Regions from separate parts of the Mesorhizobium sp. M0140 genome, predicted to be linked through region 2. Evidence: predicted binding sites of a transcription regulator. Region 2 holds the regulator's gene; the other holds the start of a gene.
The links. Region 2 encodes PhoB, which activates phosphate uptake and scavenging genes when phosphate is short. Its sites were predicted from a motif close to TGTCATNNANCTGTCAT; they were not measured.
Positions count from the first base shown of each region.

Region 1: a site for PhoB is predicted at 15,129-15,145, ahead of NKJ37_RS12580 (RNA degradosome polyphosphate kinase). Genes of this name have one in related genera too.

Region 1 is NZ_JAMYTM010000010.1:50,655-66,926, forward strand. Features, by position in the region: gene NKJ37_RS12510 (metallophosphoesterase) at 1-553, opposite strand, end outside; gene NKJ37_RS12515 (hypothetical protein) at 611-1,186, shown strand; gene NKJ37_RS12520 (TetR/AcrR family transcriptional regulator) at 1,445-2,119, opposite strand; gene NKJ37_RS12525 (NIPSNAP family protein) at 2,218-3,003, shown strand; gene NKJ37_RS12530 (alpha/beta fold hydrolase) at 3,086-3,928, opposite strand; gene choX (choline ABC transporter substrate-binding protein) at 3,925-4,863, opposite strand; gene betI (choline-binding transcriptional repressor BetI) at 4,947-5,585, shown strand; gene NKJ37_RS12545 (SDR family NAD(P)-dependent oxidoreductase) at 5,708-6,466, shown strand; gene NKJ37_RS12550 (LysR family transcriptional regulator) at 6,451-7,449, opposite strand; gene NKJ37_RS12555 (cupin domain-containing protein) at 7,555-8,034, shown strand; gene fumC (class II fumarate hydratase) at 8,314-9,711, shown strand; gene NKJ37_RS12565 (DoxX family protein) at 9,947-10,366, shown strand; gene NKJ37_RS12570 (DoxX family protein) at 10,625-11,029, shown strand; gene ppx (exopolyphosphatase) at 11,265-12,800, opposite strand; gene NKJ37_RS12580 (RNA degradosome polyphosphate kinase) at 12,800-15,001, opposite strand; gene NKJ37_RS12585 (zinc-finger domain-containing protein) at 15,209-15,454, shown strand; gene NKJ37_RS12590 (FAD-dependent monooxygenase) at 15,474-16,272, shown strand, end outside.
Region 2 is NZ_JAMYTM010000003.1:46,821-63,092, reverse strand. Features, by position in the region: gene NKJ37_RS03970 (PAS domain-containing protein) at 1-3,805, shown strand, start outside; gene NKJ37_RS03965 (PstS family phosphate ABC transporter substrate-binding protein) at 4,313-5,341, shown strand; gene pstC (phosphate ABC transporter permease subunit PstC) at 5,437-6,903, shown strand; gene pstA (phosphate ABC transporter permease PstA) at 6,900-8,216, shown strand; gene pstB (phosphate ABC transporter ATP-binding protein PstB) at 8,234-9,052, shown strand; gene phoU (phosphate signaling complex protein PhoU) at 9,079-9,786, shown strand; gene phoB (phosphate regulon transcriptional regulator PhoB) at 9,803-10,492, shown strand; gene eglC (endo-1,3-1,4-beta-glycanase EglC) at 10,956-12,380, shown strand; gene NKJ37_RS03930 (type I secretion system permease/ATPase) at 12,425-14,182, shown strand; gene NKJ37_RS03925 (HlyD family type I secretion periplasmic adaptor subunit) at 14,186-15,505, shown strand; gene NKJ37_RS03920 (ROK family protein) at 15,539-16,272, opposite strand, start outside.

The sequences.
Region 1 (16,272 bases), on a different contig from region 2:
AGTCGCGCAGTTCGCGCCGGTACCAGTCGACATGGTGCGGCGGCCCGTTCTGGTCGAGATCATGGTTGCCGAGCCCGACATAAACCGGCATGTGCACGCGATCCGGACCGACGCCTTGGCTGTAGCGCTGGCTGAACTGGAGCAGTTGGGTGCCCTCGCTCGGCTGGGTGATCTGGCCGCCGCCATCGTCGGTGATGTCGCCGCCGACGACAAGGCCGAGCGGCGCGCCTATCTTGCCGGCCGAACGCAGGCCGGTGGCGACGCCATTGATCTCGGCCGGCCAGTCCTTGTCGCCAAGCGCATTCAGCACCGCCACGTTGCGCAGCAGCGCGGCGTCGGTCTTGCCTTCTTGCAGGCAGTTGGGGCTCAAGCCGCTCGCCATGCGGCAGGCATGGACATCGGCGATGAACAGGAAGGTGGCGTCGATCGACTGGACGCGTTGCCCGGTCTGGCCTAAGGCCGGCCGCGGCAAGGCGCCGGCCGCGGCAAATCCTGCAGCTTGTACCAGGAAGTTGCGTCGGGAAAGCGATCCAGTCGAACGGCGATTCATCATCTGCTGATTCAGCATGGACAGCAGCCGGTCGTCCAGCGCCTCTGCGCCATCATCGACATGACGCCACGGGTCTGGCATGTCTCGCTTGCGCAAGCGCATGCCGCCGGTTGCGTCGATGCCAAGTCCGCCAGGAAGGGTTTCGTTCTGGCGAGATCCGGCATCCAGAGCGAATTTCGGCCCGTGGCCGGCGGGATGATGTCGGTTGCCAACACCTACGAATCGCAATCGCCCCAGACCCAATATCTGTTCGCCGGCCTGATCGAGGTGTTTCGCGACAGCGACACCGGCCGCCAGGCGATGATCCCGTTTTCCGATCTGCGAAAGCTGTTCCCGCTGAAGGCGGGGGCAAAGGCCGCGATAGAGTTCGTCGAGCTGTCGCCGAACAAGCCGCCGAAGGGCACCAAGACGCTGAGCCTGGTCGTCAAGGGCAAGGAGACATTCCGTCTGGGCGATTGCAAATACAATGTCCTGGCGGTCAAGGAGACCTTCAAGAACGGCGCCGGCGAGACGCTGGACTCATTCACCACCCTCTATGCGCCCGATCTGCAAGCCGCGCTCGCGCGGCGCTACGATGAAGGCACCAGTTCGGAATCCGTCAACGGCTACGAGACGATCAAGCCGCTGGCCGAGTAGGTTAAGAGCCCAGGCTTCTTCGCTTCCCCCTCGTGTCAGCCAGAGCGAAGCCGCAAGGTCGAGAGAAGTGGCTGCGTCGCGATCCTGCACACCCCCCTCTGTCCCGGACATCTCCCCCGCAAGGGGGGGAGATTGGCTGTCACACCGGCTTTCGCCAATCTCCACCGGTGAAGGTACGAGCGAGCGCCGATGCTGCAGATCTCCCTCCTTGCGGGGGAGATGGCCGGCAGGCCAGAGGGGGGTGCTGTCCCGCCGACATCAAATAATTCTCGGCCGTGGCAGTATCCTGTTGCGTCGCCTGGCAACCAAGCCGCCCTGCGACGGCGCGCTGCGCTCCAGCCCCGCCAGGCAATCCCGCAGCACACCGGCATCCTGCGCCGTCTTGGCCATCGACATCGCCCCGGAATAGGCGGCGACCGTCAGCGCGGCGAAGCGTTCGGGGTCCGTGCCCTCGTCCTTGCCCGCCTGCTGGTCGGCACGCACCTTGTCGGCAATCGCCCGCCGCCACCCGCCAAAGATATCGGCAAGGGCAAGGCGGAAATCGGGATCGGCAAGCGACAGTTCGTGCGCCAGATTGTTGAGCGGGCAGCCGCGCACGAACCCCTGCTGCTCCAGTTCCGCCGCCACGGCCTCGAACACGGCGCGCACGCCCTCGCGCGCCGATGCCGCCGCCAGCACCGGCGCGATCCATGTCTCTTCGACCGCTGCCGCCACACGCTCGTCGATCACAGCCAGCGCCAGCGCCTTCTTGGTCGGGAAATGGTGATGCAGCGCTCCGCCGCTGACATCAGCCGCCGCCATCAGATCGCCGATACTGGAGGCGTGATAGCCGCGCGCCTGGAACGCGTCCTCGGCGACATCGAGCACTTTCTTGCGCATGCCCTCAGGGTCGTTGATGCGTTTTCCCGGGCGCGGTTTTGGCTGGACGGTCATCTCTGCTGACATTGCCGAACTTTAGCATGTTGACAAAACAGGACAACCGGTCTGTTTTACAAAACAGGACGATCACTCTGTTTTAAGGAGAGTGCCGGATGAACCTGCCCCAGAACGTCGCGACGAAACCCTCAGCGCTCGCTTCGCCTGTCGTCGAGCTTCGGCAATACACGCTGAAACCCGGCCGGCGCGACACGCTCATCGGCATCTTCGACAGCAGGCTGATCGAGGGCCAGGAGGACGCCGGCATGACCATCATCGGCCAGTTCCGGGACCTCGATCGGCCTGACATGTTCGTCTGGATGCGCGGCTTCGACGGCATGGATGCGCGGAAAAATGCTCTCGCCGCTTTTTATGGCGGGCCGGTCTGGGCGGCGCACAGTGATGCGGCCAACTCAACGATGATCGATTCCGACGATGTGCTGCTGCTCAAGCCGGCGTGGCCGGGCGCCGGCTTCGACCTCGCGGGCAAGCAGCGGCCAAGCCTGGCCGATGACGAAAAGCCCATTCAAAACAAACCGCTGACCGGCATCGTTGTCATCGAGATTCATCATTTGCAGCCCGGCACAGAGGCTGATTTCGCCAATCGCTTCGAGACTGAGACGGCGTGCCTGATGACGGCCGACGCACGCCTGTTCGCCGCTTTCGTTACCGAGCATGCCGAAAACAGTTTTCCGCGCCTGCCGGTACGGGCTGATGAAAGCGTCTTCATCAGCGTCATGGGTTTTGCCAGCACCGAGGCGCATGCCCGCCACCAGGCCGCCCTCGCCGCTTCTCCGGCATGGCAGGATTTTTGGCAGGCCGCGCAGCTCGGCCTGACCAAACCAACGGAGACTTTGCGGCTGTCGCCGACATCGCAATCATTGGTCGGGCGCTATTCCTAAAGCGCGTCGACGCGCTTTAGGAATAGGCCTTTTTTGTGCATGTCGTTCTCCCAAAACCGGGGGCACTTTTGGGCGACATGCATCAGACTTCAAACGCCTCGAAGATGACCTTCGCCACGAGGCCTGGATCTTCCCAATGCGGGTTGTGGCCACAGCTCTCGGCCCGAACGAAGACGGCTCCGGCAAGAGCGGATTGCAACGCCTGCTGGTGCGCCGCGCCGAACAGCGGGTCGCAGGCCCCGGCGATGATCAGCGTCCGGGCCTGCACGGCCCGCGCAGCATCGGTCAGGTCGGCGCGGCGGATTTCCTCGAGAATCGCGCGCCAGCGCGGGATCGGCATCGCCGAGGCCTCTTGCGCCAAGCCGGTGAGAAAGGCTGCGGGCACGTCGGGACGACAGGCATGCCACCAGGCATAGAACGGATCGGTCGGCGATATCGGATCTCGCAGGGCCTCGACGCTCACCACCAGCGGATGACCCGGCGCGAAATCGGGCTTCAACGTGCCGGCCAGGACCACCAGCCCGCCGATCAACTCCTTGTGCCCCGCAGCCAAAGCGACAGCCACCATGGCGCCCAGCGAATGGCCGACGACGACCGGTCGGTCGAGTTGTAAACTCTGGATCAGCCCGGCGATATCATCGGCAAGATCGGCGATGCCGCAGTTCTTGCCAGCCTGCGAGGCGCCGTGGCCGCGCAGATCCGGCATGATCAGACGGCGGCCGGCCAGATATGGCACCAGAAGCGAAAAACTGCGGCTGGTGTCGGTGAAGCCGTGCACCAACAGAAGTGCCGGCTCGGCGCCCGATATCTCGACATAGGCGATGTCGAGATCGCCGACAGTGACGAACTGCTTGCGGCCGGCCCAGGCGCCCTGCTCCGCCACCACAGCCTGCTTCGGCAAGTCATCGAGCGCGGCCGCTCTCACAGGCCGAGCTTTTCCTTGACTGCGGCGAGGCCCGGCTTGCCGTCAAAAGTGGTGACGCCGGCGAGCCAGGCGTCGAGGCGGCTTTTGTTCGCCATGATTGCCTTCAGCGCACCGTCCTCCGGCTTCATGCCGTCATTGATCAGATAGCCCATGCCGACATTCTCGAAATCGATGTCGAAGGCGAGGTTCCTGAGGAATTGCGCGACGTTCGGGCATTGCTGCAGATAGCCCTTGCGCACCTGCGTCGTCACGGTCGCGGCGCCGAAATTCGGGCCGAAGAACTTGTCGCCACCGGTCAGGTACTTGAAGTCGTACATCGTGTTCATCGGATGCGGCGCCCAGCCCTGGAAGACGATGAACTGCTTTTCCTTGATCTCGTAGCCGACCTCGGAAAGCATGCCGGCTTCGCTGGACTCGACCACTTGCCAGCCGTCCAGGCCAAAGGCGGGATCGGCGATGGCGTCCATCATCAACTGGTTGGAGCCGGGCTCGATGCCGTACATTTTCTTGCCGAACTTGTCCGCGAACTTGTGCAGGTCGGAGATATCCTTAACGCCGGCCTCCCAGACATAGGTCGGCACGGCGAATGTGTATTTGGCGCCTACGAGATTGACGCGCACATTCTCGACCGAGCCGTCCTTCTTGTAGGGCTCATAATAGGTGACCATGGCCGGGTCCCAGTAGCCCAGGAACAGGTCGAGATCCCTGTTCTTCATGCCCTCGTAGATGACGTTGATGCCAAGAACCTGGCTTTGCGGCTGATAGCCGAGCGCCTGCAGCAGGACATTGGCGACCGCCGTGGTGAAGGCAAGGTCGTTCCAGCCGGGTTCAGCCATGCGGACAGTGCCGCACTGCTCGGCCTCGGCTGCCTGGGCCGCATTCGAGGCCAATATCAGCGCGGCAAGACAGACGCCATTTGCAAGCATGCGCAACATTTCGGTTCTCCTCATTGTGATCAAATTGACCGATTGGTCTTTTTATTGTCCCACGGGTCAATGATTGATCTGAGCGGACGAAAATGTCAACGTGGATTCGCCATGCATGGACCGACCCCGTGAAACTCAAGCGTCTCAGCGAGATACGCCGCAAGGAGCTGCGGCAGGCGGCCTTCGCGGTGCTGGAGCGCGAAGGCATTGCCGGCGCGACCCTGGAAAAAGTGGCCGCCCAGGCAGGTGCCTCCAAGGGCATCGTGCTGCACTATTTCCGCAACAAGCAGGAATTGTTCGAGCACGCGATGCGCGAGGCCAATGCCGTCCTGTGCCAGGCGGTGATCGCGCGGCTTCGCCGGGCGCGTACGCCGATGGAGCGCATGGATGCGGTGATCGAGGGCAATTTCGAGGAGCATCTGTTCCAGCCGCCTCTGTGCCATGCCTGGCTGTCGCTCTGCGCCGAGGTGCCGCGCGACGAGAAGATGGCCCGTATCCAGCGGGTGATCCATGCGCGCATGCGCTCGAACCTGTTGTCGGGCCTGCACGGCCTCGCCTCGCCTGGAGACGCCGACGACATCGCGCTTGGCGTCACGGCGCTGATCGACGGGCTTTGGCTGCGGCTCGGCCTGCAGCCAGGCAGCGTGTCGCGGGAACAGGCGGTCCGCCAGGTCAAGAATTATGTCGCGGGTCGGTTGACTTTGGGGAAGCTTGCGACCGCCGGGGCTTAAACCAACTCGGCTGGCCTGCCGGATGGCAACGGTCGAAGTTCATACCGGGGGATAGGCCGACGGCTTGACCGCGGCCGCCACTATACGGCGATCTCGACGACGACTAAATCTCGGAGCGTCCCATGAGACTTCACAACAAGCGCGCGCTGGTCACCGGTGGCTCGGACGGCATCGGCCTGGCGATCGCCGAGGCCTTTTCGCGCGAGGGCGCGGACGTCCTGATCGTCGGCCGCGACACCAAGAAGCTCGACGCTGCCCGCGAGCAACTCGGCGGCACTATCGAGACGCTGTCGGCCGATCTTGCCACATCGGCCGGCATCGCGGCCGTCGTCGAGCATGTGAAAAAATCGGGCAGGCCTCTCGATATCCTCGTCAACAATGCCGGAGTGGCTTTCCTGGTGCCGTTCGAGACCGTCAGCGTGGCGCAGTTCCAAGAATCCTTCGCGCTCAATGTGGCGGCGGTGTTCTTCCTCACGCAGGGCCTGCTGCCGCATCTGGCGGCCGGCGCATCGGTGATCAACATCTCGTCCTATTTCGCCAACAAGATGATCCCGAAGCGGCCGTCGAGCCTCTATTCCCTGTCGAAAGGCGCGTTGAACTCGCTGACCAAATCGCTGGCCTTCGAACTCGGCCCGCGCGGCATCCGCGTCAACGCCATCGCGCCCGGCACGGTCGACACAGCCATGCGGCGCAAGACCGTCGACAATTTGCCGGCCGAGGCAAAGGCCGAGCTGAAAGCCTATGTCGAGCGCAGCTATCCGCTTGGCAGAATCGGCCGCCCCGACGATCTGGCCGGTATCGCGGTCTATCTGGCCAGCGAAGAGGCCGCCTGGACCAGCGGTGGGATCTTCTCCGTCGACGGTGGCTATACCGCGGGGTGATCCGTCCGGTCGCCAGACCAGGCGCCGGCATTTTCCGCGGCGCCGCTTTCCACGAATCCGAGTGCGCCTACCGCCTCCAGGACCTGATCGCGAACCCAGCGATGGGGTGGCTCGTTGTCGTGGCGCGCGTGCCAGTACATCCTGATTTCCGGAACAGCAATGGGAAGTGGCGGTTCAAAGATGACGAGCGGCAGGGTCTTGGCCGCCCAAACCGCGAACTGCCTGGGAACTGCCGCCAGGTGGTTTCCGTTTGCCACTGCCAATGCGACAGCCTGAAAGTGCGGCAGGGCCAGGCTTACACGGCGCGTTCGTCCGATCTTGCGGAGCGCCTCGTCGGTGGAGCCCGACATCGAGCCATCGATAGAACGAAGAACATGGGGCAGTTCGCAGAAGAGCTCGATCGGTAGAAGCTCGCCTTCCATGATCCCCGCCTGCCTGATCGCAGCGTTGTCGCTCGCGGCGATGATGGCGAATGGTGAATGGAACAGAGGCGTGCTTGAGACCCAGTCGGAGACCTCCAGCGGACGCTCGAGCGCTACGTCGATTTCATCGTCCTGGAGCAGCCGCGAGACGTCGCCGCGCGCGCTGTCGAGAAACCTTAGCGACGCGCGCGGCGCGGCACCCGCGATGCGCGCCGCTAAAGTTGGCATCAGCATCATGGAAAAGAAATCCGCACCCATGAACGTGAAGGTTCGCTCCAGTTCCACCGGATCGAACGCCTTGGCCGAGTGGAAGACGCGTTCGATTTCACGAAGCGCCACGCGTAACGGCTCGGCCATGCTCTCGGCGCGTGGCGTCGGCATCATGTCATTGCCCCGTCGCACGAACAGCTGGTCGTTGAGGAGATGCCGCAAGCGATTGAGCGCAGCGCTGACGGCAGGCTGGCTGAGGCCGATCTGCTCGCCGGCACGCGTAACGCTTCTCTCCCGCAGAAGGGCGTCGAACACCCTGATGAGATTGAGGTCGAGCGCGTTCAAATTCATCGCATCAATTCGCCCCATACGATCATTCGATTTCCGTTGTCGGCATATCCCTGGCTAGATCGTCATCGGCCCAGCAGGCACAGGCAACAGGAGGATCAGACGGCCATGACAATGACCCCCGGCACGATCACAGGCAAGGAACTCTTCTGGTTCAACAACACGCTTGTCGCGATCCACGTCTCGTCGGCGGCAGGAGAGGACGGCACCTGCGTCGTCGAGCATCGCATGCCCTATGGCGACTCCCCGCCCCTGCATGTGCATCGCAGGGAGGACGAAGTGTTTCACATCCTGGACGGGAGACTGCGCTTTCAGATCGACGGCCACGAACGCATTGCTGAAGCCGGCGAAACCGTCATTGCGCCGAAAGGCCTGCCGCACACCTACCGGGTCGAATCGCGCGAAGGCGCGCGTACGCTCACCATCACGCGCGGTTCGGATTTCGAGACGATGCTGCGTCAGGCGAGCCGTCCCGCCGAACAGCCGGAGGTGCCGCCGCAGATGCAACCGACACCGGAAATCATCGCGGCACTGGTGCAGCTCTGCGCAGAAAACGGCATCGACATTGTCGGTCCGCCGCTAGGGTGAGAGGCCGAAACCGCGCATTCTTTCCCTTCTCCCCTTGTGGGAGAAGGTGGCCGCGAAGAGGTCGGATGAGGGGTGTTCCAGCTTGGCGCCGACGGCACTCCGTCACCCACCCCTCAACCGTCTCGGCGCTGCGCGCCGATCCACCTTCTCCCACAAGAAGGGGAGAAGGCGAGAAGCGCCGCACCTTCAACCGATTTGCATCCTCGCCGTCCGCAATCTCCGCTTGAAGCCGTTTGTGCAACGCGATACGCCGTTGCCGACTTCGACAAGGAGAGACCCGTGACCGCTGCAAAGACCAGAACCGAAACCGACACGTTCGGCCCGATCGAAGTCGCCGCCGACCGCTATTGGGGCGCGCAGGCGCAGCGTTCCCTTGGCAATTTCAAGATCGGCTGGGAAAAGCAGCCGGCATCGATCGTGCGCGCGCTGGGCATCGTCAAGCGGGCCGCGGCCGAAGCCAATATGGACCTTCAGCGGCTCGACCCGGCGATCGGCAAGACGATTGTCGAGGCGGCACAAGAGGTCATCGACGGCAAGCTCGACGACCATTTCCCGCTCGTGGTCTGGCAGACCGGCTCGGGCACGCAGTCCAACATGAACGCCAATGAGGTGATCTCCAACCGGGCGATCGAGATGCTGGGCGGCGTCATGGGCTCCAAGAAGCCGGTGCATCCCAACGACCACGTCAATATGAGCCAGTCGTCGAACGATACCTACCCGACGGCCATGCACATCGCCTGCGCCGAACGCATCGTGCACGATCTGTTGCCGGCGCTGAAGCACCTGCACAAGGCGCTCGCCGCCAAGAGCAGAGAGTTCAATCACATCATCAAGATCGGCCGCACGCACACGCAGGATGCCACCCCCCTCACGCTTGGCCAGGAATTTTCGGGCTATGCCGCGCAGGTTGCCTCGTCGATCAAGCGCATCGAGCTGACATTGCCAGGCCTGCAGGAACTGGCGCAAGGCGGCACCGCCGTCGGCACCGGCCTCAACGCGCCGGTCGGCTTCGCCGAAAGGGTGGCGGATCGCATCGCCACCATCACCGGCATCGCCTTCGTTACCGCACCGAACAAGTTCGAGGCGCTGGCGGCCCATGATTCCATGGTGTTTTCGCACGGCGCCATCAATGCGGCTGCCGCAGCACTCTTCAAGATCGCCAACGACATCCGCTTCCTCGGCTCCGGCCCGCGTTCGGGCCTCGGCGAACTGTCGCTGCCCGAAAACGAGCCGGGCTCGTCGATCATGCCGGGCAAGGTCAACCCAACCCAATGCGAGGCGATGACGCAGGTCTGCGTTCAGGTGTTCGGCAACAATGCCGCCCTCACCTTCGCCGGCAGCCAGGGCCATTTCGAGCTCAACGTCTACAACCCGCTGATGGCCTACAACTTCCTGCAGTCGGTGCAGCTGCTGTCCGACGCATCGGTCTCCTTCACCGACAATTGCGTCGTCGGCATCGAAGCCCGGGAAGACAACATCAAGGCGGCACTCGACCGCTCGCTGATGCTGGTGACGGCGCTGGCGCCGACCATCGGCTACGACAATGCCGCCAAAATCGCCAAGACCGCGCACAAGAAGGGCACCACGCTGCGCGAGGAAGCGCTTGCCACCGGGCTGGTCAGCGAAGCCGATTACGACCGGCTGGTGCGGCCGGAGGACATGACGCATCCGGGGTAAGCAATTCCAGGAAAAATGTCTTGCGGTTTTCCGTCCGGAATTGCGTCAACAAAAGCCCGGTATTTGGCGACGGGAGAATTTACTCCCGTCACGACCTGACCCGAAGCGAATTTTGCGCGGGCCGCCCGATCACGGAAACGTAAGTACTGTGAACAATGTGTCGCCAACCTGGTGGCTTTGGTGAACAGTCGGCTTGCTCTATCTCCCCGGTATCAACCCCTTCCGGAGAGCCACCATGTCCATCAACACTTCAGTCGCCGGTTCCGGCGCATCCAATGCCTCGACCACCATCCTCATCGGCCGCGTCCTGCTTGCGGTCATCTTCCTGCTTTCAGGTTTCGGCAAGCTGGCCGCCATCGCCGGCACGGCCGGCTATTTCGGCAGCCTCGGCCTGCCCTTGCCGACCGTAACGGCCATTGTCGTCGGCCTGATCGAGCTTCTCGGCGGCCTCGCCATCCTCGTCGGCTTCAAGACCCGGATTGTCGCCTGGGTGCTGGCGATCTTCACGGTCGCTACCGGCTTGGTCGCCCACACCGGTTGGGCTGACCAGATGCAGATGATCCAGTTTCTCAAGAACCTCGCCATCGCTGGCGGCTTCCTCGTGCTGGCTTCCTCGGGCGCCGGTGCCTATTCGATCGACGCCAAGCGCGGCTGAGCCAAAAACTGGCAATAGCCGAACGAAAGAGCGGCGCGGAATTTTCCGCGCCGCTTTTTCGTTGTTGGTACATGCCCGCCGATCGGTCGGCCGGAGTTTTCTGCTAGAGCAGTTCACCGTTTCACGGAAACGGCCAACCGCTCTAACTCTTTGATTTGACACAATTCTGGGCGGAAAACCGTTTCACACTTTTCCTGGAATTGCTCTAGGATCGGGGCATCGGACGAGGCCGGCCGGCGGCCGATAACGGAGGTGAACATGCCCCGCAACGCGCTGCTCCTGCTCTCCCGGCTGCTGCTCGCCGCCCTGTTCGTGCCCTCCGGTTTCCAAGCTTTGAGCGATATTGCCGGCACGACAGGCTATTTCGCCGGCCTCGGCCTGTCGCTGCCGACGCTTGCCGCCTGGGGCACGGGACTGTTCGAACTGATCGCCGGGCTGCTCATCCTGGTCGGTTTCCAGACCCGGATCGCGGCGCTGCTGCTCGCCGCCTTCTGCATTGCCGCCGGTTTCATCGGCCATTACGGCCAGGGCGGCGGCGACGCGATGCTCGCCTTCCTGCACCAGCAGATGCTGATGAAGGACATTGCGATATCAGGGGGGTTCGTTGCGTTGGCGATGGCCGGTGCGGGAGCCTGGTCGGTCGACGGACGTGGTTTGGCCTGACGGACTGGGTTGGAAACGTCGACGGGACAGCACCCCCCTCTGTCCTGCCGGACATCTCCCCCGCAAGGAGGGAGATCGGATGTCATCCAGGCTTTCGCCAATCTTCAATGTTGCAAGAAAAAAGCACCGACGACGAAGCAGCCAATCTCCCCCCTTGCGGGGGAGATGTCCGGCAGGACAGAGAGGGGTGTGAAGAAACTCGACCGAGCAGGTTCTAATCCGCTCTGCTCCGACTCTACTTCACCGACCCACTGGGCCCACCTTCGACGGCCAACACCAGCCGGCGGTTGGTGATCCTGGCCAGTTGCGCCAGGCGCCCGGCCGGCCGCTCGCCATAGAGATCGGCCAGCGATGCCGGCAAGACCAGCGCCAGCACGCCGTTGGCGCGCTGTTCCCATTTCAGCCTGGGCATGATGCCGGGCATCGACGCCGTCAGCAGGTAGACGACGCGCATCATCGCGGCGAGCACGCGCGCCCGCTCCAGATAACGCGGCGGCGCCAGCGCCTTGATCTCGGGGGCGATGGCTTCGTTGAAGATGCCGTCGTGACGATAGGCGTTGGCCATGGCCAGGAAAGCACGGCCGGGATGGTCGACGCCGAAGAAGGAGGCGTGCGCAATGATGTTGAGCGATTGCTTGCCGCGATATTCGGGATGCGCGCGCCAACCGATATCGGCCAGCAATGCGGCCGCGTGGCGGTAGCGCGCCTCGTCTTCGGTCTCCTCGATGCCGAAAGCGGCAAAGGTTTTGGCGGTCCAGTCGACGAGTTCATGCGCATGGGCGACGGAGCGTGAGCGCAGGCGGGCGAGTTCCTCCGAGGCCGAAATCAGCGGATCGGCCTTCTGCTCCGCCTCATCGAGCAGCGAATAGAGAAAGCCTTCGCGTACACCCAGAGCCGAAACGATGATCTTCGACGGCTGCATCGCCGCCATGATCTCCTGCAGCACGACGGCGCCATAGGGCAGCAGCGAACGGCGGTTCTTGGAAACGCCTTCGATGCCCTTGACCTTCTCGATCTCGGCCTTGGCCACCTGCTTGAGGAAATTCGCCGCGCTTTCGGCCGAGATCTCGTAATGGTGCATGACACCAAGCGGATAGTTGGTCATTTCCATGTGCAGCCGGGCAAGATTTCGCCAGGTGCCGCCGACGGCGTAGAAGGGCCGGCCCTGCCCGCCTTTCAACAGCTTCGCCTTCGCCAGTTCGTCACGCGCGATCTTCGCCGCCTGAGCCAGCGAGTTCTTCGCCATGTCCTGCAGGCGCAGGCCGCCCAACGGCAGCGTGATGCCGTCACCGATCGCTTCGCCGCTGACGTCGACCAGTTCGAGGCTGCCGCCGCCCAGATCGCCGGCGATGCCATTGGCCGGGTGGAAGCCGGAAATGACGCCGAGCGCGGAATAATAGGCTTCCTGACGGCCGCTGATGACACGGATCTCGGTCTTCAGCACATCCTCGGCGCGGTGGATGAAATCGGGGCCGTTGACCGCCTCGCGGGCCGCGGCGGTGGCCAGCACATACATATGCTCGGCGCCGGCCTGGTCGGAAAGCGCGCGAAAGCGGCGGAACTCCTCCATCGAGCGCGTCACCGCCTCGGGGTCGAGCTTGCCGGTCGACACGATGCCGCGGCCGAGACCGGCCAGCATCTTTTCGTTGAACAGCATGGTCGGCGAACGCGCCAGCCCCTCATAGACGACGAGACGGATCGAATTCGATCCGATGTCGATGATGGACAGCGGTCGGCGGTCCTGCAACCGGCCCTGGGAATCAGACAGCATCAGCCGGACGCTGCTGCGTTCTTCTTGCGGCGCTTGAACTGCGCAATGCGCTTGGGCGCATGCGACTTCAGCGCGTCACCCCGTCCCGACAGGCTCGGATTGGTCATGAAATATTCCTGCGCGTTGAACGGTTCCTCGCCCTCCTCCAGCACGACGCGCCGGGAGGTTCCATCAGCCAATACGTCGAAACTTTGCTGATTGTCCATGATGTTGCCCAGCATGATCTGGCCAAGGATCTGTTCGTGCACAGTTGGATTGGTGATCGGCACCATGGTTTCGACGCGGCGGTCGAGATTGCGCGGCATCAGATCGGCCGAGGAGATGTAGACGATCGCCTCGTCCGACGGCAGGCCGTGACCGTTGCCGAAGCAATAGATGCGGCTGTGCTCGAGAAAGCGGCCGACGATCGATTTTACGCGGATGTTTTCCGACAGGCCCGGAACCTGCGGCCTTAGGCAGCAGATGCCGCGCACGACCAGGTCGACCTCGACGCCGGCGCGGCTGGCATCGTAGAGCGCGTCGATAATGATCGGATCGACGAGTGCGTTCATCTTCATCCAGATGCGCGCCGGTTTCCCCTGCACCGCGTAGGCAATCTCGTCGGCAATGTGCTTCAGGATGCGACTTCTCAGCGTGAACGGCGAGATCGCCAACCGCATTTCATCCGTCGGCTCGGCATAGCCGGTGATGAAATTGAACAGCTGGGCGACATCGCGGGCAATCGTCGGATCGGTGGTGAAGAAGGACAGGTCGGTGTAGATGCGCGCCGTTACCGGATGGTAGTTGCCGGTGCCGAGGTGCACGTAGTTGCGCAGCTTGCCGTCCTCGCGCCGCACCACCAGCGACATTTTCGAATGGGTTTTCAGCTCGAGAAAGCCGAACACGACCTGCACGCCGGCACGCTCCAGGTCGCGCGCCCAGCGAATGTTGGCTTCTTCGTCGAAGCGCGCCTTGAGCTCGACCAGCGCGGTGACCGACTTGCCGGCCTCGGCCGCGTCGACCAGCGCACGCACGATCGGGCTGTCATTGGAGGTGCGGTAAAGCGTCTGCTTGATCGCCACCACTTCCGGATCGGCCATCGCCTGGCGCAGGAACTGCACCACGACGTCAAACGATTCGTAGGGGTGATGGACGACGATGTCCTTCTCGCGGATGGCGGCGAAACAATCGCCGCCATGCTCGCGGATACGCTCGGGAAAACGCGGATTGTAGGGCATGAATTTCAGGTCGTCGCGAGGGACGGCGACGATCTCGGAAATCTGGCTGAGCGCCAGCGGCCCGGTGAGCACGCTGATGCGGCTCGACGACACGCCAAGCTCGCCGGCGACGAAGTCGCGCAATTCGCCAGGCATCAGCCTGTCGAATTCGATGCGGATCACCGAACCGCGCCGCCGCCGCTTCAGCGCCGTTTCGAACAGGCGAACCAGATCCTCGGACTCCTCCTCGACCTCGATATCGCTGTCGCGAATGATGCGGAACGTGCCGGAGCCCTTGACCTCGTAGCCGGGGAAGAGCTTGCCGATATAGAGGCCGACCGCCTCTTCCAGCGGGATGAAGCGGACATGATGCTTGCGGTCCGGCAGACGGATGAAGCGCTTCAGCGCCACCGGCAGGCGCAGCAGCGCGCTCATCTCCTCGCCATTCTTGCGATGGCGCAATTGCAGCGCCATCGAGAAGCCGAGATTGGGAATGAACGGGAACGGGTGCGCCGGATCGATCGACAGCGGGGTGAGCACCGGGAAAACCTGTTCCTGGAAATGGTCTTCCAGCCAGATTTTCTCGTCCTTGGTCAGCGCATCGCGGGTGATGCTCTCGATGCCTTCCTTGTTGAGCAGCACGGTCAGCGCCGAAAGGCTCTTCTGCTGGTCTTCCTGCAGCCGCTCGACCTCGCGCAGCAGTTGTTCGAGCTGCTGTTCGGGGGTGCGCCCGTCAGGGCTCTTCAGCGTGATGCCCTCGCGCACCTGGCCGGCAAGACCGGCGACGCGGACCATGAAGAACTCGTCGAGATTGGCGGCCGAGATCGACAGGAAGCGAACGCGCTCCAGCAGCGGATGATTGAGGTTCAGCGATTCCTCGAGAACGCGCCGGTTGAACTGCAGCCAGGAAAACTCGCGGTTGACAAACCGGTCCGGGTTGCCGCCCTCCGGGCGAGCCACCTCGACGTTCACGAATTCACTCTGCACCGGCTTCAGTTCGTTCATGATTCCCGCTCTTCCCGTACCGTCAGCCGGTTAGCCGTCTTTATAGCGACCCATGGTCCCCCCGGAAACCGAACTCGGTTTTCGGTTCATGGGTTAACCGGCTTAACTTATCCTCTGACAGGCTTTTGCGACAGTTTCATTTCATCGAACTTGCAAAGAGGCCTGATATGATCCAGATGCAGACGAGACTGCGTTAAGGAGACGACGATGGCAGGCGGTTCCATTCCCCATTTTCAGAACGATGCGGGCTTTCAGGCAATCGACATCGGCGTGAAGGAATTCATGTGCACGGGCGCCAATCCGCCTTTCGACCACCCGCATGTGTTTCTGGACATGGGCGACGACAACGAAAAAGTCTGCCCCTATTGCTCGACGCTCTACCGCTATTCGCCGAAGCTGAAGGCGACCGAGACGTTGCCGGCCGGCTGCATCTATATCGACCAGGCCGCCTGAGTCCTTCGCGACAAGCGCGATGACCGACACGCGATCCCGGCAAATTGTCATCGCCGGGGCGGGCGTCGCCGGATTGACCGCAGCCCTTGCGTTCGCCGAACGCGGCTACCCTGTTCGGGTGTTCGAACAGGCGCAGCGCCTGGAAGCTACCGGCGCCGGCATTCAGCTCTCTCCAAACGCGACCCGCATCCTTCGCCAGCTTGGCGTGCTCGACCGGCTGCTGCCGGCGGCGGTGCGGCCGGAAGCCGTGGTGTTGAAGGAGGCCACGACTTTGCGCGAACTGGCGCGCGTGCCGCTGGGGCAAGCCGCCGAAACGCGCTGGCAGGCACCCTATCTCGTCGCGCACAGGGCCGATCTGCAGAGCGCACTGACCGCGCGCGTTGCCGAGATGCCGGATATCCATCTCACCACCGGCGCCCGCATCGGCGACGTTGACACCGGCCCGGATGGCATCACCGCGACGGCCGAGATCGGCGGCAAGACCATCGAGGCGGAGGGTTTCCTGCTGGTTGGGGCCGATGGCGTCTGGTCGTCGGTGCGCGCACTTGTCGATTCGGCCAAGGGGTCGGCTTCGCCAAGGAACCATTTCTCCGGCGAACTGGCCTGGCGCGCCACCGTCGCGGCCGGCAGTGCCGCCGGTCGGAGCTTTGCCGCCATCGGCGCCAGGGACTGCGTCACCACCTTCCTGCATCCTGGCTTCCATATGGTCGCCTATCCCGTCAGCAAGGGTGCGGCCTTCAATCTCGCGGCCTTCACCAGGGGCGACCGCATTGCCGAGGGCTGGTCCGGCAACGCCGACGCCGGGATCCTGACCCGAG
Region 2 (16,272 bases):
GATTCGCGCCGGATCCGTCGCGCCGCGCGAATTCGTCCATGCCAACGGCAGGACGATGATGTTCTCGGTGACGGCGCTGTCAGGCGGCAAGCGGCTGTTGACCTATTATGAGGTCACCGAGATGAAGCAACGCGATGCGGAGATCAAAAGCGCGAACGCCAAGATCGCCGAGACCTTCGCCAGTCTCCGCAGCATGGTCGACCAGATGCCGATCGGTGTCCTCGTCCTGGACGCCAATATGCGCGCCGAGATCATCAACCGTGCTTTCTATGATTTCTGGCAGATCGACGCCCGGCGCGCCGAGATCGGCTGCAGCTTCCGCGATCTGATGGACGCCAGCCGCGACATCGATCCGTTTGGTGCCGACGATGCATCATGGCAGCGGCATGTCGCAGAGCGCGAGGCGGAAATCAGGGCCGGGGTCGCCGCCTCGCGGCAGTTCCCGCGCAATGACGGCCGCACCCTGATCTCGTCGATGGCGCCGCTGGCCGGCGGCAAGCGGCTGATCTCCTATGTCGACGTCACCGACATGAAGGACCGGGAGGCCGAACTTGCCGACGCGCTGGAGAAGGCGCGGCTGGCGGAGGCGGTGATCAACGCCGTCAAGGATCCGATCTTCGTCAAGGACGACCATCTGCGCTTCGTCTTCGTCAACGAGGCGTTCGCTGCTCTGTTTGGCCAGACGCCGCAAACCATGCTCGGCAAGCCCGGCGGCGATTTCCTCCCGGCGAACGCTGTCGCGCTTTTCGAGCAGAGCGAAGGTGAGGTCCTTGCGACCGGGCGGCCGTACGAAGTGGAAGAGAATTTCGAGGTCGATGGCGCCAGCCGATCGCGCATCGTCAGGAAGAGCCGCGTCGGCATGGCCAGCGGCCGCAACTATGTTGCCGGCTTCCTGTTCGACGTTTCCGACATGAAACGCCGCGAGACCGAGGCGCAGGATGCGCGCAAGCATCTCGCCAGCGTCCTTGAATCCTTGCCGGCCGCCGTGATCATCTACGATAGCGACGACAGGTTCGTGTTCGCCAACCGCAAGATCCAGGATACGCTGCCGGCCTTGAAGCCGGCATGGCAGCCCGGCTGCACATTCCGCGAGGCACTCGTTCTGGGCCATGCGAACGGCTATTTCCGCAACAGCGGCGATCCACAAGTCGACCAGCTCTACGACAGCGACCATGACCGCTGGCTGGATGCGATCCTCGCCCGCTACCGCTTGCCCAATTCCTGCTACGAGCGTCATAACCCCGACGGCCGCTGGTACCAGGTCTACGACATGCGGACCGATGACGGCACCTTCATCGGTGTTCGCGTCGACATCTCCGAGATCAAGAGCCGCGAGGCGGCATTGCGCGATTCGATGCGCCAGATCGACCTGTTCCGGCACGTGATGGACGAGTTGCCGGTGGCCGCCTTCATCAAGGCGCAGGACCTGAGCATCGAATTCGTCAACAAGGCCTGGTGCGCGATCACCGGCTTGGCCAAGGAGGATGTCATCGGCCGCACCGACCGGCAGTTGTTCGGTGCGCAGGACGCCGATGGCTACAGCCATGACGACACGCAAGTCGTCGTGACGGGCGCCGTCAAGGAGGTCGAGGAACCCGTCACCCATAGCGACGGTACGGTTCGGCAGTTGATGACGCGCAAGAGCCGCCTGGTGACGCTGGACGGGTCGGTGCATCTGGTCGGTTCGAGCACCGACATCACCGACGTCAAGGCGCGCGAGCGTGCGCTGGAAGAAAGCATGCGCGAGAACGAGGTGTTCCGCAGCCTGATCGACAACGTGCCGGTATCGATCTACGCCAAGCGCTCCGATCTGAGGCAGTTCTATGTCAACAAGGGCTGGTGCGATCTCACGGGCTTCCGCAAGGAAGAGGCTATCGGCAAGACCGACATCGAGATTTTCGGGCCGGATGGCGAGGCTTTCGTCAATGGCGACCTCGCCGTGCTGCGCACCGGCGAAACCCAGGAGGTCGAAGAGACGGTGACGTTGGCCGACGGCAGCGTCAGGCATCAATTCGCCCGCAAGGGCGCGATGATCGCCTCCGACGGCTCGCTCTATTTGATCGGCTCGACCACCGACATCACCGAGCTGAAGATGCGAGAGGCCGAACTGCGCGAGGCGCGTCAGCGCGCCGTGCTCGCCGACCGCGCCAAGTCGGAATTCCTCGCCAATATGAGCCATGAGATCCGCACGCCGATGAACGGCGTGCTCGGCATGGCCGAACTGCTGGCCAAATCGGACCTCGACCCGAAGCAGAAGACGTTTACCGACATCATCGTGAAATCGGGCAATGCGCTGCTCACCATCATCAACGACATCCTGGACTTCTCCAAGATCGATGCCGGTCAGTTGGTGCTCGATCCGGCGCCCTTCAATCTGGCCGAGGCGATCGAGGATGTAGCGACGCTGGTGTCCACACGGGCCAAGGAAAAGGACCTCGAGCTGATCGTTCGTGTCGAGCCTCGGCTCGAGAGCCTGTTCGTCGGCGATGTCGGCCGTATCAGGCAGATCGTCACCAACCTGCTCGGCAATGCGGTGAAATTCACCGATGAAGGCCATGTGCTGGTCGACGTCACCGGCGAGAGGGTTCCAACCGGAACGAAGCTGACGATCTCGGTCACCGATACCGGCATCGGTATCCCCGAGGAAAAACTGAAACTGGTGTTCGAGAAATTCAGCCAGGTCGACACCTCTTCGACGAGGCGACACGAGGGGACCGGTCTCGGCCTCGCCATCACCTCGCGGCTCGTCGAGCTGATGGGCGGCGATATCGGGGTCGAAAGTGCGGAAGGCAAGGGCTCGACTTTCTGGTTCTCGGTGACGCTGCCGAGGGCCGGACAGCAGAACGGGCAACGCATCATGCCGATCGACGTGACCGGTGCGCGTGTGCTGATCGTCGACGACAATGCCGTCAACCGGGCGATCCTGACCGAACAGATGACATCGTGGACGTTCGATTCCTGCGCGGCCGAAAGCGGCGCCGAAGGCCTCAAGGTGCTGATCGCCGCCGCAGCCTATGGCGTGCCGGTCGACTGCGTCGTGCTCGACTACCAGATGCCTGAAATGAGCGGCGCCGAAATGGCGCGGATCGTGCGCAACACCGCCGGTCTTGCCGGCACGCCGATCATCATGCTGACCTCGGTCGACCAGTCGCTCGCCAACACCAGCTATCGCGATCTCGGCATCGATGCCCAGCTGATCAAGCCGGCGCGCTCTTCGGTGCTGCTGGAAACGCTGGTCGCCACCATCCAGCGGCATCGCCACAATACTGGCGACACGCAGCCGCTCGCGGCCGACACCACTCCAGGCAATGTTGCACGGCCGCAGCCCTCGGCACCGTCCGAACAGCGTGCGCTGCTGCAGCCGCCTTCGATTCGCCCCCGGCCACCGGTGGCGGCTGGCGGCGACAGGCTGGACATCCTGGTGGCCGAGGACAATGAGGTGAACCAGATGGTGTTCACCCAGATCCTCGGCGAGACCGGTTATGGTTTCGAGATCGTCGGCAATGGCCGCAAGGCGCTCGACGCCTTCGGCCGGCTCAACCCGTGCATGATCCTGATGGATGTCTCCATGCCGGAGATGAACGGTCTCGAAGCGACCGCCGCCATTCGCCGGCTGGAGGAAGAAACCGGCACGCATGTGCCGATCGTCGGCGTCACCGCGCATGCGCTGAAGGGCGACCGCGAGCGCTGCCTGGAGGCAGGCATGGACGACTATCTGCCCAAGCCGATCAGTCCCCGGGCGTTGCTCGAGAAGGTCGAGCGCTGGGTCGGCGCCAGCCGGCAGGCTCAGCGCAACGCCGGGTAAGCCGGCTCTGCCCGAGTGCGGGGAACGCGGCGAAGATTCGCGCCCCTGTCAGCGGCCAAGACTATGGCGCGATCGCACCATATCAAAGGCGGCATCCAGCCGAGACAATGGCTACATTCGAATTCCGCTCTTCCCAGTTACGGGCGGGAGCAGCGACCGCCGGCATGAGACAGCGTCAACCTACCCCAACGGACCTGTTTTCGGCGATGGCCCGGCCACGACACCGTCTGGCTGAGAGCAACGCGCTCCCGTCCGGCTTTTCTTCACAGAGGCCGGCTGGTCCCAAATCGCCGGCCAGCCTCGGCTGAATAGAGCAAGTCCCTGATTCCGGTGACAAAGCCGGGCTGCGTCGGGAGTGCCGGCCAGGCGGCATTCTGCTCATCCCGATGAAGCGTTACCGGGGTGACATCAAACTGTCATGCGACTGTTATAATCGAAGGCTATTGGCCTCAGCGGGCGCCGACTGACGAGCGCCGAGAGACCATCTTCCGAACAGGAGCAGGCCACATGAAGAAATTCCTCTATACGGCGTCGGCCGCTGCGCTTGCGCTCGCCGCGTCGTCCGGCTTCGCCGCCGCGCGCGACCAGATCCAGGTCGCCGGGTCATCGACCGTGTTACCTTATGCCAAGATCGTTGCCGAGCAGTTCGGCGAAACGTTCACCAACTTCAAGACCCCGGTCGTCGAATCCGGCGGCAGCGGCGCCGGCATCAAGGAATTTTGCAAGGGCGTCGGCGAAGACACGATCGACATCGCCAACTCGTCGCGTCCGATCAAGGCGGACGAACTCAAGTCCTGCGCCGACGCCGGCGTGAAGGAAGTCCAGGAAGTCCGGATCGGCTATGACGGCATCGTCTTCGCCACCGACATCAAGGGCCCGGACTGGGCGCTGGTTCCCGCTGACATCTACAAGGCGCTCGCGGCCAAGCTGGTCGTTGACGGCAAGCTGGTCGACAATCCGAACACCAAGTGGAGCCAGGTCAATCCGAAGCTGCCCGACTGGGACATCGCCGCCTACATTCCGGGCGAAAAGCACGGCACGCGCGAAGTGTTCGAGACCAAGCTCCTCGATGCCGGCTGTGACAAGGCTGCTCTCAAGGCTGCCGGCATTGCCGACGACAAGGAAATCGGCAAAACCTGCATCGCCATCCGCAAGGACGGCAAGGCCGTCGACATCGATGGCGACTATACCGAGACGCTCGCCCGCATAGACTCCAACAAGACCGGCGTCGGCGTGTTTGGCCTCGCCTTCTATGAGAACAATGCCGACAAGCTGAAGGTCGCCACCGTGGAAGGCATCGTGCCTTCGACCGAGACGATCGCCAGCGGCAAGTATCCCGTCTCGCGCCCGCTGTTCTTCTACGTCAAGAAGGCGCATCTGGGCGTCGTTCCCGGCCTCAAGGAATATGTCGAGTTCTTCCTTGACGACCAGATGGTTGGCCCGGAAAGCCCGCTCGCCGAATACGGCCTCGTTGCTGCACCGGATGCCGAGCGTCAGGCCCAGCGTGACGCTTTCGCCGCCGGAAAGTCGATGTAATCAGCTGCCGAACCGGGGTGCGGGCCAATCCCGCGCCCCGGTTTCATCGCAGGCCGCAATGGCGGCTGCGTAAGAATTTCTCTTGGGGTGGGTCCATGTCGTCCTTGCTCGTACTGGCCATCGTCGTTGCCGTCGGCCTGGTTGCCTTTTTCATCGGCCGGCAACGTGCCGCGGCCCAGGACAATGGCAAGGTCAAGCCGCATTCGCGCGCCCATTATCATGGCTGGTGGGCCTTCCTGCTCGCCGTTCTGCCTGCTCTTTTGCTGCTTGCCGTCTGGACCGTCGGGTCTTCCATCTATCTGGACCGACACATTCACGCTGCCTTGCCCGAGCGCACCGTCGACAGCAAGGTTGCCAGTGAGGCACTGGACGTCAGCCTGGTAAAGAGCCTCGCCAGGGGCCTGCGCAAACTCGATGCGGGCACACTGGCCGCAATGCCTGCCAGCTTTGCCGAGTTGCAGCCGCTGCTCGCCGCCAAGGGTGTGGCACTGGCGAGCGACACGCAGGATTACATGATCCCGATCGCCGTCGAGGCGAACAAGGTCCAGGACCGGCTCGGCCTGTTCGGCGCCATTGTCATTCTCGTTTCCTCGATCGCCGGCGCCTTCTATGCGCTCAGGCAGATCGAGCCGCGCGCCAGGGCACGCAACAATGTCGAGAGGCTGATGCTGTGGGGGCTGCTTGCCGCCTCCACCATCGCCATCCTGACCACCATCGGCATCGTGCTTTCGATGCTGTTCCAGACGATCACCTTCTTCGAAAGCGTCTCGCCGATGAGTTTCTTCTTCGGCACCGTCTGGGATCCGCGTTTTGCCGCTGCCGGTTCGGGCGGCAGCCAGGGCCAGTTCGGCCTGATCCCGCTTCTTGCGGGCACGCTCTACATCGCCGCCGTCGCACTGCTGGTTGCGGTGCCGGTGGGGCTGATGTCGGCTGTCTACATGGCCGAATACGCAACGCCCAGGGTGCGCTCGGTGGTCAAGCCGGCGCTTGAACTGCTGGCCGGCATACCGACCATCGTCTACGGCATCTTCGCCGTCGTCACGCTTGGGCCATTCCTGCGCGACCTGTCCGCGGCACTGACCGGCGGTTCGCCCTTCATCCAGGGCCAGAGCATCTTCACCGCCGGCCTGGTCATGGGCGTCATGCTGATCCCGGTCGTGTCCTCTCTTTCGGACGACATCATAACCGCGGTGCCGCGCGCCATGCGCGACGGGTCGCTCGGCCTCGGCGCGACCCGCTCCGAGACGATCAAGCGGGTGATCCTGCCGGCTGCACTGCCCGGCATCGTCGGCGCCGTCCTGCTGACTGCCTCGCGCGCTATCGGCGAAACGATGATTGTCGTGCTGGCGGCGGGCGTCGCCGCCAACCTCACCATCAACCCGTTCGAGGCGATGACGACCATCACCGTCAAGATCGTCAACCAGCTCACCGGCGACCTCGAGTTCAATTCGCCGCAGACGCTGGTCGCCTTCGCGCTCGGCCTGACGCTGTTCGCGCTGACGTTGGTGATGAACATCGTCGCGCTCTACATCGTGCGCAAATATCGGGAGCAGTACGAATGACCGACATTTCCATGGATACGATGGTCAGGGCGGCGGCCCATCCGCGCCGCGACATCGGCCTGAAGGCCCGTTACGCTGCCGAGCGCCGATTCCGCATCTATGGCGTCGTGGCGATTTCCGTAGGCCTGGCGTTCCTGGCAATCATGCTGATCACCATCGTCTCGAAAGGCTACACCGCCTTCTGGCAGACGACGGTATCACTGCCGATCTCGTTCGACGAGAAGGTGATCGATCCTTCCGGCAAACGCGCAACCGATCCGAGCGTTCTGATCAAGGCGAATTATCCCAAGCTCGCCGAAAACGCGCTGGTGGCCAAGCTCGGCATCAATCCCGACGACAAGCCGGCGATCAAGCAGCTCAAGGGCTTCCTGTCGGAAGGCGCCCGCGTCCAGTTGCGCGACATCGTTGCCGCCGATCCGTCCGTGATCGGCACGACGCGCGACGTCAACATCCTCGCCGCCGCCAATCTCGACTCGGCTTTCAAGGGTCAGATCGACCTCAGCGTCGAGGAAGCGCGACGCAAGGTCTCGGACCAGCAGATCACCTGGATGAACAAGCTCAAGGCCGAGGGCGCGATGGCCGAGCACTTCAACAGCGGCCTGTTCACCTACGGCGCCTCCAGCCGCCCGGAAACCTCGGGCATGGGCGTGGCGATCATCGGCTCGTTCTATATGATGGTGATCGTGTTGCTCCTGGCGCTGCCGATCGGCGTCGCCGCCTCCATCTATCTGGAGGAGTTCGCCAAGAAGAACCGTTTTACCGACCTTATCGAGGTCAACATCAACAATCTGGCCGCAGTGCCGTCAATCGTCTTCGGCTTGCTCGGCCTCGCGGTGTTCATCAATTTCCTGGGCATGCCGCGCTCTGCCGCCTTCGTCGGCGGCCTGGTGCTGACGCTGATGACGCTGCCGACGATCATCATCGCGACGCGAGCCGCACTTGCAGCGGTGCCGCCGTCGATCCGCTCGGCAGCTCTCGGTCTTGGCGCCTCCAAGATGCAGATGGTGTTCCAGCACATCCTGCCGCTTGCCGCGCCCGGCATCCTCACCGGCACCATCATCGGTCTGGCGCGTGCGCTCGGCGAAACCGCGCCTCTGCTGCTGATCGGCATGGTCGCCTTCGTCGCCGATCCACCGACGACGCCTTTCGATCCGGCCACCGCGCTGCCGGTGCAGATCTATATGTGGGCGAACGAGGCCGAACGCGCCTTCGTCGAGCGTATGTCCGGCGCCATCATCATCCTGCTCGTCTTCCTCATGGCCATGAACATCACCGCGATCGTGCTTCGGCGTCGGTTCGAGCGGCGCTGGTAGAAAAAAGGCATCTTGGTATGAACATCATGACCGAACAGTCCCTTGAAAACGCAGTGGGCGACAAGATGAAGTCGAACGAAGTAATCAAAATGCGCGGCGACAAGGTCGGCGTGTTCTATGGCGAGAAGCAGGCGCTGTTCGACGTCGATCTCGACGTCCGCCTGAACCAGGTGACGGCGCTGATCGGCCCCTCCGGCTGCGGCAAGTCCACCTTCCTGCGCTGCCTCAACCGCATGAACGACACCATCGATTCAGCACGGGTAACCGGCAAGATAACGCTCGACGAAGAAGACATCTACGACAAGAACATCGATGTCGTCGAACTCAGGGCGCGCGTCGGCATGGTGTTCCAGAAACCCAATCCGTTCCCCAAATCGATCTACGAGAACGTTGCCTATGGTCCGCGCATCCACGGATTGGCCAAGCGCAAGGCCGACATGGACCAGATCGTAGAGTCGAGCCTGAAGAAGGCGGCGATCTGGAACGAGGTCAAGGACCGTTTGCAAGAACCTGGCACGGGTCTTTCCGGTGGCCAGCAGCAGCGTCTGTGCATTGCACGCGCCATCGCCGTGTCACCCGAGGTGATCCTGATGGACGAACCGTGTTCGGCGCTCGACCCGATCGCCACCGCTCGCGTCGAGGAACTGATCGACGAACTGCGTCAGAACTATACCATCGTCATCGTCACCCATTCGATGCAGCAGGCAGCGCGCGTGTCGCAGCGCACCGCGATGTTCCATCTAGGCTATCTGGTCGAGGAGGGCGCCACCGACAAGATGTTCACCACCCCCGACGACAAACGCACCCAGGACTACATCACCGGCCGGTTCGGCTGAGCTCAGGCATACGAGGGACGAAGATCATGGGTGAACATACCGTCGCATCTTTCGATGAGGATCTGGAGCAGATCAGCCAGCTGATCCGCGACATGGGCGATCTCGCCCGCTCGATGGTCAGTGGCTCGACCAGGGCTTTGCTCAATTCGGACAATGCGCTGGCGCAGCGCGTGGTTTCCGATGATGCCATCATGGATGCACGCCAGCGCGAGCTGGACGATCGCGCCATCACGCTGATCGCCAAGCGCCAGCCAATGGCCAACGATCTGCGTGCGGTGGTCGGTTCGATCCGCATGGCCGGCGACCTTGAGCGCATCGGCGACCTTGCCAAGAACATCGCCAAGCGCGTCGGCACTGTCGGGCTGAGTGTCACGCCGCACGACCTTTCGCATTCGATCGACGCGATGGCGCAACTGGTGCTGATCCAGGTGCAGGGGGTCGTCGACGAGTACGCCGCCGCCGACCCGGCAGCGCTTGCCACGCTCAGAAACAATGACGAACGCATCGACGTCAAATACACCTCGGTGTTCCGCGAGCTGCTGACCTACATGATGGAAGATCCCCGCAACATCACGGCGTGCACGCACCTGTTGTTCTGCGCCAAGAACCTCGAGCGGATCGGCGACCACGTGACCAACATCGCCGAAAATGCCTACTATGTTTTGACCGGCACGCAGCTGCCAGCCAATCGTCCGAAGCAGGACGAGACGGCAATGTCCGCGCCAGCGGCATAACAGGGGTGACCAGCCGATGATCGCACCACGCATCATGGTGGTGGAGGATGAGGAGCCGCTAGGCGTGCTGCTCCGCTACAATCTTGAATCCGAAGGTTACCAGGTCGAGGTGGTGACGCGCGGCGACGAGGCCGAAATCCGGCTGCAGGAGAACGTTCCCGACCTTCTCGTGCTCGACTGGATGGTGCCGGCGGTTTCCGGCATCGAACTCTGCCGGCGCCTGCGAATGCGCCCAGAGACCGAGCGGCTGCCGATCATCATGCTGACCGCGCGAGGCGAGGAAAGCGACCGCGTGCGCGGCCTGTCGACCGGCGCCGACGACTATCTGGTCAAGCCGTTCTCGACGCCGGAGTTCATGGCCAGGGTCAAGGCGCTGCTGCGCCGGGCCAAGCCGGAAGTGCTGTCCAGCGTGCTAAAGGTCGGCGACATCGTGCTCGATCGCGAGTCGCACCGGGTCTATCGCAAGAAGAGCGAGATCCGGCTCGGGCCGACCGAATTCCGCCTGCTCGAATTCATGATGCGCCACCCCGGCCGCGTGTTCTCGCGCAGCCAGCTGCTCGACAATGTCTGGGGCGAGACGATTTACATCGACGAACGCACTGTCGACGTGCACGTCGGCCGGCTGCGCAAGGCGGTCAACAACGGCCGCATGCCTGATGTCATCCGCACCATCCGTGGGGCGGGTTACGCGATCAGGGAAGACTAGGTGGCTGTTCCGTCCCGATAGATCGTGACCGGGAAAACTCGATTAGCACGTGGTCGCCAACAGCCGCGAAGAGTGGAATGTTGCACTCGTCTCATCGATGGGGAGCGAGCACGTGACGCTTTGGCCCAAATGCGGTCATTCGAAACCTGATGAGGATGACCGCTCTTGGCGGTACGTCGCCATCTTGCCCGCAGACTCCGACCAGAAAGCCATGCAAGAATAAATTTGAGTTAACTTAGATATACGTTCGTTAAACGACGTGTGTTCTGCATAAATATACGATTTTACTAAATTGCTTCAATTTACATTGAGCCATCACCTCCTTATTCATTATCCGCCTTCCGATTATTGCGGTCTCGGATCGAATGACGATTCCGTGGAACGATCTCGTTCCTTGCAGCGTTGCTTTGGGAGCGGTCGCCGGACCTTTGACCAGGTCGGACACCATGAGGAAGGATTTCTGATGAGCACGGTCTTAAACGCCAAAGGCATCCCTCTTGCCTACACCGGCGCTTCCACTCATTGGTTCTCGGCCACCGGGTCTGGACCGGAACTGCATGGCACCTCCGGCAACGACTCCTTCTGGGGAGACACCGGCGTCACTGTCACGATCCACGGTGGCGCCGGCGACGACTACTATCATCTCTATTCCACCAACAACAAGGTGGTCGAGGATCCTGGGGCAGGGATCGACACGATCGACACATGGATGAGCTACAAGCTCCCTGACAATTTCGAGAACCTCGTCGTTACCGGCACCAACCGATTTGCGTTCGGAAATGCGTTGGACAACATCATCAAGGGCGGGTCAGGTCACCAGACGCTGGATGGCGGCAAGGGAAATGATGTCCTGATCGGCGGCGATGGCGCCGATACTTTCGCCATCTCCAAAGGTAATGGAAGCGATCTTATCTTCGATTTCGGTGCGACCGATGCGCTCCGCCTTAACGGCTACGATTTCACTTCGTTCGATGCCGTCCGTTCACAGATGGTCCAAGTGGAATCGAACGTGATGCTGAACCTCGGATCCGACGAAATCCTGGTGTTCAAGAATACGACCATCGACAAGCTGCAGCCCACCCAGTTCGAACTTCCGATAGACAAGTCCGCAATGACGCTGTCCTTCTCCGACGATTTCAACACGCTGAGCCTTCGGGACGGGCAGGACGGCACCTGGAATTCCAATTTCTGGTGGGGAGCGCCGAACGGCAGCACGTTGAGCAGCAATGGTGAGTTGCAGTGGTATATCGACGCCAATTATGGCCCGACGAGTTCGGTCCATCCGTTCAGCGTTGAGAACGGCGTCCTCACCATCACCGCCGCGCAGGCGCCGGAGGACATCAAGCCTCTGATCAACAACTACGAATACACCTCGGGGATCCTGACGACCCACGACACCTTCTCGCAAACCTACGGCTATTTCGAAATGCGGGCGGATCTTCCTGAAACAGCCGGAGCCTGGCCGGCGTTCTGGCTGCTTCCGGAGGACGGATCGTGGCCGCCGGAGCTGGACGTTGTCGAAACGCGCGGCCAGGACCCGAACACGCTCTACATGACGGCGCATTCCAATGAGACGGGAGCGCACACGAAGGTTTCGTCAACGGTGAACGTTGCGGATACCGACGGTTTCCACACCTATGGCCTGCTCTGGACGAAGGATGAGCTTGTCTGGACCTACGATGGTGTAAAGGTCGCTCAAGCAGCGACGCCGGCCGACATGCACGATCCCATGTATATGCTGGCCAATCTCGCGGTGGGCGGCATTGCCGGCCAGCCTCCTGACCATCTGGCTACGCCAGCGGAGATGAAGATCGACTACATCCGCGCCTATACGCTGGACGACCTGCAGCACCACCCCTTGGACATCGCCGGCGACCATTCGGTCTAAGCGACGCCCTTATGTTGGGGCCATGAGCCGTTAGGAGCGCGGGAATGATTGCACGGTCTGATCTGCGGGCAGTCTTGAGGCGCGCCATCGCCGATGTCGGTGTTTTTTCGTTCCTCATCAACATCCTGCTATTGGTGATCCCCCTTTATCTGTTGCAGGTCTATGACCGCGTCCTGCCTTCCTCCAGCGTCGAGACGCTTCTTTACCTCTCTGCTATCGCGGTTCTCGCACTCGCCTTTCTCGGTCTCCTCGATGCGGTCCGCTCCGTTTACACGCAGCGCGTTGCAGCCATTGTCGACAACAGACTGGGCGCGAGGACATTCGCCGTCTCGCTGGAGGCTAAGTACGCCGGGGGAGCAGCCCTGCCTCCACTGCGCGACCTTGCCTCGGTATGCGCCTTCATCAGGTCACGTGGCGCGGCGGTCTTGTTCGACCTGCCGTTTGCTCCGTTCTTCCTCGCCCTGCTGTACCTCATCCATCCTTTGCTGTTCTGGCTTACGCTGGCGGGATCTGGTCTGTTGCTTGCGCTGGTCGTGGCAAATCAGTTTGCCATCGGCAAGAATGATGCCTTGTCGGCGGAACGCTCGGCTGTTGCCAGCCTGTCGGAGCAGGCCTTTGCCCGGAATGCAGAGACGCTGCGCGCCATGGGCATGATCCAAAACGCCGCGCGAGTGTGGGGAAGGCACGTGGCGGAGGCGCTAGTCCTGCATGACCGTTCGTCGATGGCCAACGCGATTTTCAGTGGAACGTCGCGAGCCGTACGCATGATGCTTCAGCTAGCAATACTGGGTGTCGGAGCATGGCTCGTGCTGCAAGGGAAGATGACGGCCGGCATGATCTTCGCGTCTTCCCTGGTGTCGTCCCGTGCGCTGCAGCCGCTCGACCAACTGATCGGGTCATGGCGGCAGATCGTCGACGCCAGACGATCGTGGAAGCGTTTGGACAAGGCGTTTTCCGCCCATCCGGCGCATGCGCAAAAACTGACCTTGCCGGACCCGTCCGGCGAAATTGTCGTGCAGGGCCTCATCTTTGTCGCGCCGAACGCCACACCCGGCACCGAACCCATCATCAAGAGACTGAACTTCCGCATCGGCGCAGGCGAAGCGGTGGCGATAATAGGTCCGAGCGGAGCCGGCAAGTCCACCCTGGCAAGATTACTTGTCGGTGCGATTCAGGCAACCAGCGGCTGCGTCAGGATTGATGGCGCCGATCTCAGAACCTGGGACGAGAAGCAGCTTGGCCGGCATATCGGATATCTCGCTCAGGAGGTGGAGCTCTTTCCCGGATCGATCGCGGAAAATGTCGCCCGCTTTGAACCCGATGCGAATGACGCCTCTATCGTCGAGGCAGCAAAGAATGCCCGGGCGCATGAGCTGATACTGGAGCAGCGAGACGGCTATCAGACCAGAATAGGTTCGTCGGACAGAACACTGTCGGGCGGCGAACGCCAAAGGATCGGGCTGGCGCGCGCTTTTTACGGCAATCCGCATGTTCTCGTTCTGGATGAGCCCAGTACCCATCTCGACGGCAGCGGCGAAGCCGCGCTCGAAGAAGTGCTTGCCGCCGCGAAAGCGGCGGGCGTTACGACAATCGTGATAACGCACCGCCCTTCGGTCGCCGCAGCCTGCGACCGCGTGATGCTTCTACGCAGCGGAGTGATCGAAGCCTTCGGTCCAAGCGGCGACGTGATGCGGCAGCCAATCGCCGGCATCGGCCTTGCCCCACAGCGCAGCATGGCGGTGACAGGGTCTTTTGCAACGACGAACCGCGGCACCCCTCATAGTGTCCGCTTTGGATCGTAGAAGATGACAGCACAGAGCCTCGTCCGGGAAGGCACAGCACGCACCGACATTCGCCGGGTGGCATTCGCCGGATACGCGGCAATGGCGATATTGATGGGTTGCTTTGGCTATTGGGCGGTCAGTGCACCGTTGTCCGGCGCGGTCATCACGCAAGGCACAATCTCGGCGACAGGCGGGAACATCCTCATCCAGCATCCCGAGGGCGGCATCATCCAAGAGTTGCTCGTCCATGAGGGTGATCGGGTGCAACAGGCCCAGGAACTGATCCTGCTGGATCGAACAGCCGCGCAAGCCGAACTCAACCGGCTGACGAGACAGTCGATCGCGTTGAAGGCCAGCGCCTCGCGGCTGGAGGCGGAACGCGACGGGTTGGATCGGCTTGCGCCAATCACAGAGGCTGCGCCGGCACCGTTCCAACACAATTTCGAGGTCCTGGTTCAAGAACAGCAGAAGGAATTCAACGCCAGGCTCGCCCGATTTCGATCGGAACAATCGATCCTCAGGCAACGGGTTGCCATGCATCGCCAGTCTGTTGTCGGATTGCAGGCCCAGAAACAGGCCATTGAGCAACAGGCCGAAGTCGTGAAGAAAGAACTCGGCATCAAGACCAGCCTTTTGGACAAGGGCCTCACCAATCGCACTGAATATTCACAGCTTTTGCGTAGCGAGGCCGATCTCGTCGGGCAGGCAGGGGCGCTGGAGGCAAATCTTGCATCGGCCAACACCCAGATCGTCGAAGCCCAGGAGCAGATAGAGCGCCTGACCACGCAACGCGTGGAGGAAGCCCTGACGAAACTCGACGAGGTACGTTCTTCGCTGGCTGACATTGACGAACAGATGCGGGCATCCGAGGCAGTGCTGCGGCGGACGACGATCAAGGCGCCGGCGGCGGGCATCGTGGTATCGTCCACCTACAATTCCAAGGGCAGCGTGATTGCCCCCGGCGAGAAGATCATGGAGATTCTGCCTACGGCATCGGGCTTGATCGTCGATGCACGGCTGCCGCCGAAAGACATTGACCAGGTTCGTGTCGGCCAGCCGGCAAGACTGCGACTATCAGCGTTGAACATGCGGCTCACCCCTGAGATTTCAGCCATGGTGACACAGGTTTCCGCAGATCGGCTTATCGATCAGGCTACGCATGAACCCTATTTCCGCGCCAAGCTGAAGATTGCCGCCAACTTGCCGCCCGGCGTGAAAGCGGAGCAGCTTTACCCTGGAATGCCGGTAGAAGCGTTCATCAGCACCGGCGAACGGACTTTCTTCGAGTATCTCGTACGGCCGATGCGCGATTCCTTCGCGCGCGCTTTCAAGGAGCGGTAGATGTTGCGGACCGCGCAATTTTGACCCTGGTCCTCACGCCACGCTCTTTCCGGCGCTCCCTCTCGCCTGCACGCCCGGCGCAAAAATCTCTTGATCGACGAAGATCAGTGCCCGCATGGCGCAGCCTTCGCGGATCAGTGGCAGTTCGTTCGGCTCGGTGTCGAAGGAAATCGATTTTGAGTGCTGGCCACCGGCGGTCTGGGCAATCGCCTCGCGCAGTGCCGGCTCTATCAGGTCGAAGGCGGCCGCGCTGACGCCGACCATGGCAACGGGCGCCGGATCGATCAGCGCGAACAGGCTGCCGAGGCCGTAGCCGAGCGCTTCGCCAGCCTTGCGATAGGCTTCCCGTTCGGGTCCGTCACCTTCGCGGGCCGCGGCAGCCAGGGCGCGCATGTCGGCGTCGCTGACATCGGCGACGGGTTCTGCATCCTCGCCCATCTGCCTGGCGTTGCGCCAGATGGCGTAATTGCCCGCATAGGCTTCGACGCAGCCGCGCCGTCCGCAGCGGCAGAGCGCGCCGTTCGGCCGATGGATCATGTGGCCGAATTCGCCGCCCGAGGAATGGGTGCCGGTGAACAATTCGCCCTTCAGCACCAGGCCCATGCCGATGCCGTGCGACAAAAGGATAGCGATGAAATCGTCGCGGTAACGATCGGGGTCGCGCCAGCGCAGCGCCACCGCCATCATGTTGCAGTCGTTCTCCATTATGGCGGGGATGCCGAACGCGTCTTCGAATATGTCAGCGAAGGCGATATCGGTGTGCGGCG